DNA from 3 places in the Micromonospora globbae genome. Region 1 is predicted to be linked to each of the others. Evidence: riboswitches for the same ligand, from Rfam matches in the RefSeq annotation. Region 1 holds a riboswitch; each other region holds the start of a gene.

Region 1 (3,266 bases):
TCGACGCTCGAGGTGATCTCGCTCGGTGACCAGCTCGCCGGCCGCCTGGAGGGGAAGTCGAGTCTGGGCCGGCTCGGCCTGCTCACCCACTCCACCGCGGGCTTCATCGACCCCGGCTTCTCCGGCCACGTGACGCTGGAACTGTCGAACGTGGCCAACCTGCCGATCACGCTCTGGCCCGGCATGAAGATCGGTCAGCTCTGCATCTTCCGGCTCTCGTCGCCGGCCGAGCACCCGTACGGATCGGCCGTGTACGGCTCGCGCTACCAGGGTCAGCGTGGCCCCACACCGAGCCGCGCCTGGCAGAACTGGCGTACCTGGCCGACCCGCTGAGCCGGACCCCGGGGCGGCGGCGAGGCACCACGGGTCGCCCCTGACGAGAGGGGTCCCTTCCCGGCGCATGCGCCGGGAAGGGACCCCTCCTTCGTGCGTCAGCCGGGGCGGCCGAAGCTGTGGATCGGCCCGTCGTCGACCTTCTTCATCTTGACCGGCACTCCGGCCTGGGAGGCGTGCACCACCCAGCCGCCACCGACGTACATGCCGACGTGGTGCAGGTCGCTGTAGTAGAAGACGAGGTCACCGGGGCGCAGGTCGCCGCGGCTCACGGTCTTGGTGACCCGGCGCTGCTGGGCGGCGTTGTGGGGCAGCGAGACCCCGGCCTTGGCCCAGGCCGCGAGCACGAGGCCGGAGCAGTCGTACGAGTCGGGGCCGTCGGCACCCCAGACGTAGGGCTTGCCGATCTGGGCGCAGGCGAACTTCACGGCCACGCCGGCGGCGCCACCCGGGTAGGTGGCCGGGCACGGGGCGGGTCGCAGCGGTCCGGCGCCGCCGTTGCCGTACACCTTGATCCGCAGCTTCTGCAGCCGGTCGATCTCGGCGTTGATCTGCTTCTTCTTGGCCGCGAGCTGGGCCTCGGTCCGGGTCAGCTGGGCCACCAGGGTGTCCAGCGGCTCCTTCTGCCGGACCAGCTCGTCGCGCAGCTGCGCGACCTGCTGGACGTCCTTCTGCTGCGTCTGGGCGAACCGGTCGAGCAGCTCCAGCTGGCCCATCAGTTCGCTGGGGCTCCGGCTGCCGAGCATGGCGTTCACCGTGGACAGGTTCTCGCCCTTGTACGCCCGCGCCGCGAGGGCGCCGACCTTGTCCATGGCCTGGTCGACCTGGACCTGGAGGGGCTTGATCCGCTTGGCCAGGGCGTCGGCCTGCTTGCGCTTGGCGGCCAGCTCCTGGCGGGTGGCGTTGTGCTTCTCGATGACCGGCTCGAGCTTGTTCCAGTCCTCATCGATCTGGCGTTCGATCTCGGCGACCGACGGGTCGGCGTGCGCCGCGGTGACGCCGCCGGTCAGGACGACGGCGACGCCGACGAGGGCGGCGAGGGCGGTGGTGAAGCGGGACCAGCGTGGACGCGGCACACCCGTCGCACGGTCGGCGCGCGCCGACCGGTTCGACGGAGGCCGCGGGGCATGGTGGGCCACCGGGCTCCGTACTCCTTCTTCCCTGACCGCCTACCGGGTTAGCTGACGGGTTCGGGCGGGAAGGGAGGCGCCCTACCGCATCGCTGCGGATTCACCCCGGAAACCTGGGTCCCCGGCTCGCTCCCGAGAGCGACTCGGCGGTGTCGGACCGTTACCGCCCGGGTGGACGGACCTGCTGCCGGCCGACGATTGACCAGACTAGAGAGGCGCGTTATCGATTCGCAACCCGTCAGGCCGTGACACTCCGTACGCGACACGGCCGACCGCACCCACGGTGCGACGCCGTAGATTTTCTTCTTCAAACCTCGATAGATGGAAAGGTATTGACCTGAACGCGGCGTCGGAGTGAAGGTGGGCCCACCTGCACCCGTCCTTCACTGGGGGGTTCGATGCACCGATCAGCCATGTCGAGAAGCCGGCGGGCGCTGCTCGCCGCCGCGGTGGTGGCCGCCGCCGCGGCCGTACCGCTCACCGGCGGCCCGGCCGGCGCCGCGCCACCCGCCGGGGCCGCTCCCGTCGACGACCGGCAGCAGCAGTACGCCGCCGCGGCGGCCGAGTACGGCGTACCCGAGAGCGTCCTGCTGGGCGTGTCCTACCTGGAGTCCAGGTGGGACACCCACGCCGGCGCGCCCAGCACCAGCGGCGGCTACGGCCCGCTGCACCTCACCGACGCCGCCCACGTCGCGGCGCTGCCCGCCAGCCACCACGTGGACGAGGGCGAGGACCCGCGCGGCGACACGTCCCGCCCGATGACGGTCACCACGCCCGCCGTCGCCTCGTCGGCCGACGGGCCGGACGCCGCGTCACTGCGGACCATCCAGGCCGCCGCCACGCTCACCGGCGCCGACGTCGAGGCCCTGCGCTCCGACCCGGCCACGAACATCCGCGGCGGGGCGGCGCTGCTCGCCGCGTACCAGAGGGAGCTGGGCGGACCCGTCGGCGCCGGGACCGACCCGGGCGCCTGGTACGGGGCGGTGGCCCGCTACTCGGGCGCCGACACGGAGGAGACCGCGGCCGCGTTCGCCGACGAGGTGTACGCGCAGATCCGTGAGGGCGCGAGCCGGCGGACCGACGACGGCCACCAGGTGACCCTGGCCGCGCGGGCGGTGAGCCCGCGGGAGGACGCCCTGCACCGGCTCGGGCTGCGCCGCGCGGAGCGGCCCGACGGGCTGGAGTGCCCGGTCGGCCTCGGGTGCGAGTGGATCCCGGCGCCGTACGAGCAGTACGGCCCGGGCGCCGGCGACTACGGCAACCACGACCTGGGCAACCGGCCGGCCCAGCAGAAGATCGAGTACATCGTCATCCACGACACGGAGGGCTACTACGGCCCCAGCGTCGGCCTCGTGCAGCAGGCCGACTACCTCGGCTGGCACTACACGCTGCGCTCGGTCGACGGCCACGTCGCCCAGCACATCAAGGCCAAGGACGTCGGCTGGCAGGCCGGCAACTGGTACGTCAACGCGAAGTCCATCGGCATCGAGCACGAGGGCTTCGCCGGGCACGGCACCTGGTACACCGAGGCGATGTACCGCACCTCGGCCAAGCTGGTCCGGTACCTCGCGCACAAGTTCAACATCCCGCTGGACCGCCAGCACATCATCGGGCACGACAACGTCCCCGGCACGGTGGCGTCGACGGTGGCCGGCATGCACTGGGACCCGGGCCCGTACTGGGACTGGTCGCACTACTTCGACCTGCTCAAGGCGCCGTTCCGGACCACCGGCACGAAGCGGACCGGCCTCGTCACCATCGACCCGGACTTCGCCGCCAACCGGCCGGCCTTCTACGGCTGCA
Region 2 (3,266 bases), 1.7 Mb from region 1:
AACGCGCGCTGCCACGGGGCGCCCGCCGCAACGAGGTGCGCCGGGCCGGCTTCGACGGCGTCTTCGCCGCGCTGTGGGCGCAGGCGCGGCGGCTCGACATCGCCCGCCTGCCCGAGCAGCGGGCCTTCGAGGACGAGATCGCCGACCGGCCGGAGTTCCGGGAGTTCCTCAAGGCCTGGTGGCCCCGGCTGCACCCGCGCCACGTGCTGGGCTGGCTGGCCCGACCGGAGCGGCTGCGCCGGTACGCCGGCGGCGTCCTCTCCGGGGCGGAGATCCGGCTGCTGGCCGAGGCGTACCGGAGCCTGGACACCGAGGGGCTGACGGTCGCCGACATCGCCCTCCTGGACGAGCTGGACGCGCTGCTCGGCAAGCCGGTGCAGCCGCGCCGGCCGAGGCGTGACCCGTTCCAGCTCGCCGGCGGGGTGCGGGAGCTGAGCACGCACGCCGACCGGCAGCGCGCCGCGCGGGAGGCGGCCCGGGAGCGCCCGGCGGACTACCGGGAGTACGCGCACGTCGTGGTGGACGAGGCGCAGGACGTCTCGCCGATGCAGTGGCGGATGATCGGCCGGCGCGGCCGGCTGGCGTCCTGGACGGTGGTGGGCGATCCCGCCCAGACGGCCTGGACGGGTGACCCGGCGGAGCTGACCCGCGCCCGGGACCAGGCGCTGGGGCGCCGCCGCCGGCACCACTTCACGCTCACCACCAACTACCGCAACTCGGCGGAGATCTTCGCGGTGGCGGCCGCCGAGATCCGCCGCCTCGACCCGGACCTGCCGCTGCCCACCGCCGTCCGCTCCACCGGCGTCGAGCCGGTCGAGCTGACGGTGCCGGCGGGCGAGCTGGAGACCACCACGGTGGCGGCGGTGACGGGCCTGCTCGCCGAGGTGGAGGGGACGGTCGGGGTGATCACCCCGGTGTCCCGCCGGGACGAGGTGGCCGGCTGGCTGGGCGGCCTCGGCGCGCCCCGCCTCCAGGTGGTGACCAGCCTGGAGGCGAAGGGCATGGAGTACGACGGGGTGGTGCTGGTGGCGCCGGGCGAGATCCGCGCCGATGCCGGCGTCCGGACGCTCTACGTGGCGCTGTCCCGGGCGACCCAGCGGCTCACCACGATCGAGCCGACCGCCTGAGGCGAACGTCGGACGGGCCGGGTCGCGCCTTCTCCGACAACTGCCCTGGAGGTGCCGGGCGACCTGCTCGGCGTGATCGCCGTGGCGGCGCTCATCGCGGCGACCGGCTGGTGGTGGGCCGACCCGGTGGTGGCGTGGCGATCGGCGTTCTCATCCTCCCCCGCACCTGGCGCCTCGGCCGCACCGCGCGGCGCCGGGCGCCTGCGGCGCCATGGAGTGGTGACGAGCACACGCCCGTCTAGCCCGCTTTTGCGCCATTTTTCCGTGTCTGGGTAGACACACAGAGTCACATCTGCTGCATCAACCACACTGGCCCCGGTAGGCTCGGTCCCGGCCTCCGCCAGGCGGCGCCCACCGGCGCCGGCGGCGGCCGTCGCCTAATCGCCGCGACGCGGCGAGCCGGGGAACCATGTTCGTGGGGTGCATCCGCGCCAGCGGTAGGGATCTTCCGTCCCGAACCCGTCAGCTAACCCGGTCGGCGGCTGACGGAAGGACATGTGCATGCCAGTAGTGGCACCCGTACGACGACATGCCGCCCGGATGGCGGCCCTGATCGCCGCGACGCTCGCCCTCGGCGTCGCGATCGCCCCCGGCACCGCCGAGGCCGCCCCGGTGGCCCGCGCCGCCGCCCCCGGTCAGGACCCGGAAGGTGGCACCCCCTCCCTGCGGGCGCAGCTCGACGCGGCCAGCAAGGGCTGGCTCGACGCCAAGGCCGCCCTCGCCCGCTCCGTCAAACGGCAGCAGGAGCTCACGGCGCAGCTCAAGACGACCGAGGCGGAACTCGCCCAGCGCAGCGGCAAGGTCGGTGAGATCGCCGGGGTCGCGTACCGCACCGGCCGCCTCGGGCCCGTGTCGGCGCTGCTCAACAGCAACACCCCGGAGGGTTTCCTGGACCGCGCGGCGGCTCTCGAGGCCGTCGCCGCCAACGAGGACCGCGCCCTGCGCGACCTCATGGAGACCCGCGACCAGATGACCCGCACCCGGGCGGCGCTCGACGGCGAGATCCGCGAGGAACGCAAGCAGGTCGCCGTGATGGCCAAGCGCAAGGAACAGGCCGAACGCGCGCTCGAGGTGGCCAACGCCAAGGCCGCGCGCACCACCGACAGCTCCAACCGCGGCACCTCCACGGCGAACGCCGCACCGGCCCCGCGCAACTCCGACGGCTCCTGGCCGAAGGAGTCGTGCAGCGTCAACGACCCCACCCCCGCGAACGGGTGCATCACCCCGCGCATGCTGCACGCGCTCAACCAGGCCAAGGCCGCCGGCTTCACCCGCTACGTCTCCTGCTACCGCAGCGGCGGCTCCGGCGAGCATCCCAAGGGCCGGGCCTGCGACTTCGCCGCACAGAAGAACGGCTTCGGCGGCGACGCCACCGGCGGCGACAAGACGTACGGCAACAACCTGTCGGCGTACTTCATCCGCAACTCCGACCGGCTCGCCGTGCTCTACGTGATCTGGTACCGCCAGATCTGGCTGCCCAGCAGCGGATGGAAGTCGTACAGCGGGGCGGGCGGGGACCCCTCCAGCGACCACACCAACCACGTGCACCTGTCGGTGTACTGACCGCGGCGGGTGGCCCGTCCCCGTGCCGGGCCACCCGCACTACGTCCCGGAGCGTAGGAGCGGTGTCGTTCCTCGCCGGACGCCCGGGCGGGCCGGCGCGGGCAGCATCGCGGACATGACCCGGACACCGCGCACCGCCCGCAAGGCCCTGCTCACCCTGCACCTCGTCACCTCGCTGGGGTGGCTCGGCGCCGACCTGGTGCTGCTGACCCTCGGCGTCGCCGTGCTGCGCGGCGCCGACCCCGACGTCGTCTACCCGGTCGCCGCGCTGGTCGGCACGGCGCTGTTCGCCCCGCTCAGCGTCGTGGTGTGGGTCGTCGGTGTGCTCAGCGCCCTGCTGACGCCGTGGGGACTGCTCCGGCACCGCTGGGTGCTCGTCAAGCTGCTGATCACCACGGTGATGGTGCTGCTGGTGCTGTTCCTGCTCACGCCGAACCTGCGCGCCGCCGGCGAACTCGGCGCCGCCCTGCCGCCCGGCGACCGGGCCGACCTGGTGATCGCGCCCACCGTGTCGACCAGCCTCATGGTCGTCGCGACAGTGCTCTCCACGTACAAGCCGTGGGGGCGGCTGCGGCG
Region 3 (3,266 bases), 3.0 Mb from region 1:
CGGTCCAGCGCAGCGGCACCGCGTACGCCCGGGCGGCCAGGCGGCCCGGCTCGGCCGGGTCGACGGCGGCGAACACGAACTCCGGGTACAGCTCGTGGGCGACGCTGTAGTAGACCGAGCCCATCGGGTCCCAGACCATGAACGGCGGCCAGGCGCCGTCGAAGTCCTCGTCGAGCAGCGGGCCGACGTCCGGGCGCTCCGCCAGGGTCACGATGTCGAGGTCCACGCGGCGCACCCTAGAGGCGCGACCCGTCGGCCCGCAGCCGATATTCGGCCCGCTCCGGGGGCGGCCACGGTGGCCGGCGTCGCTCAGCTCCCGCGTCACCGGTCCACCCGCGGCCGCAGCCCGGAGCGGAACCCACACGTCCTCCCGGCCGTCGGGCCGTCCGCCCCGTCAGGCGGCCGAGGCGCTCGTCGACTCCCGCAGGTGGGCGGTCGCGGCGCGGCGGGCCGCGGGCACGACCGGGGCCGCCGACCAGCCGGTGGGGGCGTCCTGCGCGGGCTCGGCCATGCCGTCGGCCTCGCTCTGGGCGGCCCGCAGCGCGCGCTGGGCGTTGTTCCACGCCGTGCACGGCCACGGCTCACCGGCGCAGAGAAGGTTCCGGCAGCCCCCCTCACCGTCGGGCTCGTGCGCGTCGGCCACCTCCAGCGCGAGCTTCCACAGCAACGGGTCGGTCACCCCGTCCGGTCGTTCTGTCACCGAGTCGGTACGGTCTGTCTCGGGCATGGCGATTCCCCCCTCTGGTTCGTGTGCCGCCCTACCTTCACCACTGTCTCCCCCCGGTAAACCCGGCTGCCGGCGGCCTGAGCTGCCGGGTCTCCGTAGCGGATTCTCACCCACGGTGTCGAGGCATCCCAGCCCCGCGCGTATTCGTGTCGTAGTCGTCACCGCCGTGTCCCCCGTACGGACCACCGATGATCGCGTTGGGTGATCATGTGCGTGCCATCGGTGGCCGTCCGGCATCCCGGGTGTCGGGTGTCGCACGTGGACGGCGGTGTCACCTTCCCGGTACGCCGCGTGGTCGTCCCGGCGCCGACGCGCCACTCATCGCACGGCCTCGCGCGGTCCGCAACTCGAGCGAGGGACGCCACGCGGGGCCCGGTGAAGAACTTCACAGGGGGTGGGCGACCGTCGTGAGAGCCGCCTAGCGTCGGTCGGGTCCGCCATCGTGGACACCGCGACCGGAAACGCCTAATCCTGCCGCCGGTCGTCGGCAATTCGTCACCCGGGCAGGAGCGGGGGACCCACGTTCCTCGGCGTGCGGCGGTGCGCCGCGCGCCTCGGGGTGAAGCCGCCATGGGCGGCCGGGCTCCTCGGCCCGAACCCGACAGCTCACCTCGCCGGCGTGGAGGACACCCATGTCATCTGCGTACAACGCCCGTCACCGTGCCGTGACCGCCCGTCGCGTCGCCCTCGGCACCCTGGCCGCCGGCGCCGTCACCGGCGCCGTCGCCCTCTTCGGCACCGCTTCGCCCGCTCAGGCCGCGGTCAACTGGGACGCCATCGCCCAGTGCGAGTCCGGCGGGAACTGGCACATCAACACCGGCAACGGCTACTACGGCGGGCTCCAGTTCTCCCAGAGCACCTGGGAGGGGTACGGCGGCACCAAGTACGCCGCGCGTGCCGACCTCGCCACCCGCGGCGAGCAGATCGCCGTCGCCGAGAAGGTGCTCGACGGCCAGGGCATCGGCGCGTGGCCGACCTGCGGCAAGAAGGCCGGCTCCACCGCCTCGACGTCCACCGGCAAGTCGTCCACGTCCACCCGGGACAAGGAGCGCGGTTCGACGTCGACGACGCGCACCGCGCCCTCGTCCGGCGGGCACACGTACGTGGTGAAGCCCGGCGACACGCTGTCGGAGATCGCCGAGGCGCACCACGTGGACGGCGGCTGGCGGGCCCTGTACGAGCGGAACGAGCGGGTGGTCGGCGACGACCCGGGTCTCATCCTGCCCGGGCAGCGGCTCGCCCTCTGACGCACCACCGGCGTCCGGGCATCCACCCTTCCGGGGTGGGTGCCCGAACGTGTCGGTGCGGCCGTCACGGACAGTGGTGGCGCGAATCTCCCCGGTCGGTCGGACGCGGTCACCGGCGGGGCTGATGCATCGATCTTTGGAGAAGGCGTACCGTCCGGGTTGGTGAATCTCCACAACTTCCGCCGTTCGCAGTTTGGTCGGTGCGACAGTTCCTTACCGGCCGGTAGCGGCGAAGGTTGTCGGCGGGGACCTCTGCCACCAGGGCGTCCCCGTTCTTCTGTGAACGACGCTCTTTGGGGGGCCAACTCGGTGTTCAGCCGCATCGCCATCGTCAACCGGGGAGAAGCCGCCATGCGGCTGATCCACGCCGTCCGCGAGCTCAACGCCGAGGCCGCAGCCCCGCCCATCGAGACCGTCGCGCTGTACACCGACGCGGAGCCCACGGCCACGTTCGTCCGCGAGGCCGACCACAGCTACTGCCTCGGGCCCGCCTCCGCGCGTCCGTACCTGGACCACGCCGTCCTCGAACGTGCCCTCGTCGAGACGGGCGCGGACGCGGCGTGGGTCGGCTGGGGCTTCGTCGCCGAGGATCCGGCGTTCGCCGAACTCTGCGCGAAGCTGGGGGTCACGTTCATCGGGCCCAGCCCCGAGGCGATGCGCACGCTCGGCGACAAGATCGGCGCAAAGCTGATCGCCGAGGAGGTCGGCGTGCCGGTGGCGCCGTGGAGCCGTGGCGCGGTGGAGAACCTGGCCGCGGCCAAGCGCGCGGCGGCCGAGATCGGCTACCCGCTGATGCTGAAGGCGACCGCCGGCGGCGGCGGACGGGGCATCCGGGTCGTCCGCAGCGACGAGGAGCTCACCGACGCGTACGCGCGCACGAGCCTGGAGGCCCAGCGCGCCTTCGGCAGCGGCGTCGTGTTCCTGGAGCGCCTGGTCACCGGCGCCCGGCACGTCGAGGTGCAGGTCATCGCCGACGGCCAGGGCACGGCGTGGGCGCTCGGCGTCCGCGACTGCTCGGTGCAGCGGCGCAACCAGAAGGTCATCGAGGAGTCGGCGTCGCCGGTGCTCGCCCCCGAGCAGGTCCGCGAGCTGAAGGCGGCGGCCGAGCGGCTCGCGCTGGCTGTGGACTACCGGGGCGCCGGCACCGTCGAGTTCCTGTACCACCCCGGTGAGAAGCTCTTCGCGTTCCTCGAGGTCAACACCCGGTTGCAGGTCGAGCACCCGATCACCGAGGCGACCACGGACTTCGACCTCGTGAAGGCGCAGATCCACGTCGCGGCCGGCGGCCGGCT

Evidence for each region. A riboswitch is a leader RNA that binds a small molecule or an ion and turns the genes downstream of it on or off. The one in region 1 is predicted to bind cyclic di-AMP.
Region 2: it holds a riboswitch for cyclic di-AMP, as region 1 does, so the genes downstream of both, OG994_RS00990 (coiled-coil domain-containing protein) here and OG994_RS24300 (C40 family peptidase) in region 1, are expected to answer to the same signal.
Region 3: it holds a riboswitch for cyclic di-AMP, as region 1 does, so the genes downstream of both, OG994_RS10480 (transglycosylase family protein) here and OG994_RS24300 (C40 family peptidase) in region 1, are expected to answer to the same signal.

What each region holds. Positions count from the first base shown of each region.
Region 1 covers NZ_CP108084.1:5,363,833-5,367,098, forward strand. The annotation lists gene dcd (dCTP deaminase) at 1-333, shown strand, start outside; gene OG994_RS24300 (C40 family peptidase) at 432-1,409, opposite strand; cyclic di-AMP (ydaO/yuaA leader) riboswitch at 1,485-1,622, opposite strand; gene OG994_RS24305 (N-acetylmuramoyl-L-alanine amidase) at 1,877-3,266, shown strand, end outside.
Region 2 covers NZ_CP108084.1:216,485-219,750, reverse strand. The annotation lists gene OG994_RS01000 (HelD family protein) at 1-1,127, shown strand, start outside; partial or broken gene OG994_RS00995 (cation diffusion facilitator family transporter) at 1,173-1,321, shown strand; cyclic di-AMP (ydaO/yuaA leader) riboswitch at 1,492-1,624, shown strand; gene OG994_RS00990 (coiled-coil domain-containing protein) at 1,629-2,690, shown strand; gene OG994_RS00985 (hypothetical protein) at 2,806-3,266, shown strand, end outside.
Region 3 covers NZ_CP108084.1:2,360,379-2,363,644, reverse strand. The annotation lists gene OG994_RS10490 (N-acetyltransferase) at 1-226, opposite strand, end outside; gene OG994_RS10485 (hypothetical protein) at 395-727, opposite strand; cyclic di-AMP (ydaO/yuaA leader) riboswitch at 1,180-1,362, shown strand; gene OG994_RS10480 (transglycosylase family protein) at 1,360-1,974, shown strand; gene OG994_RS10475 (ATP-binding protein) at 2,284-3,266, shown strand, end outside.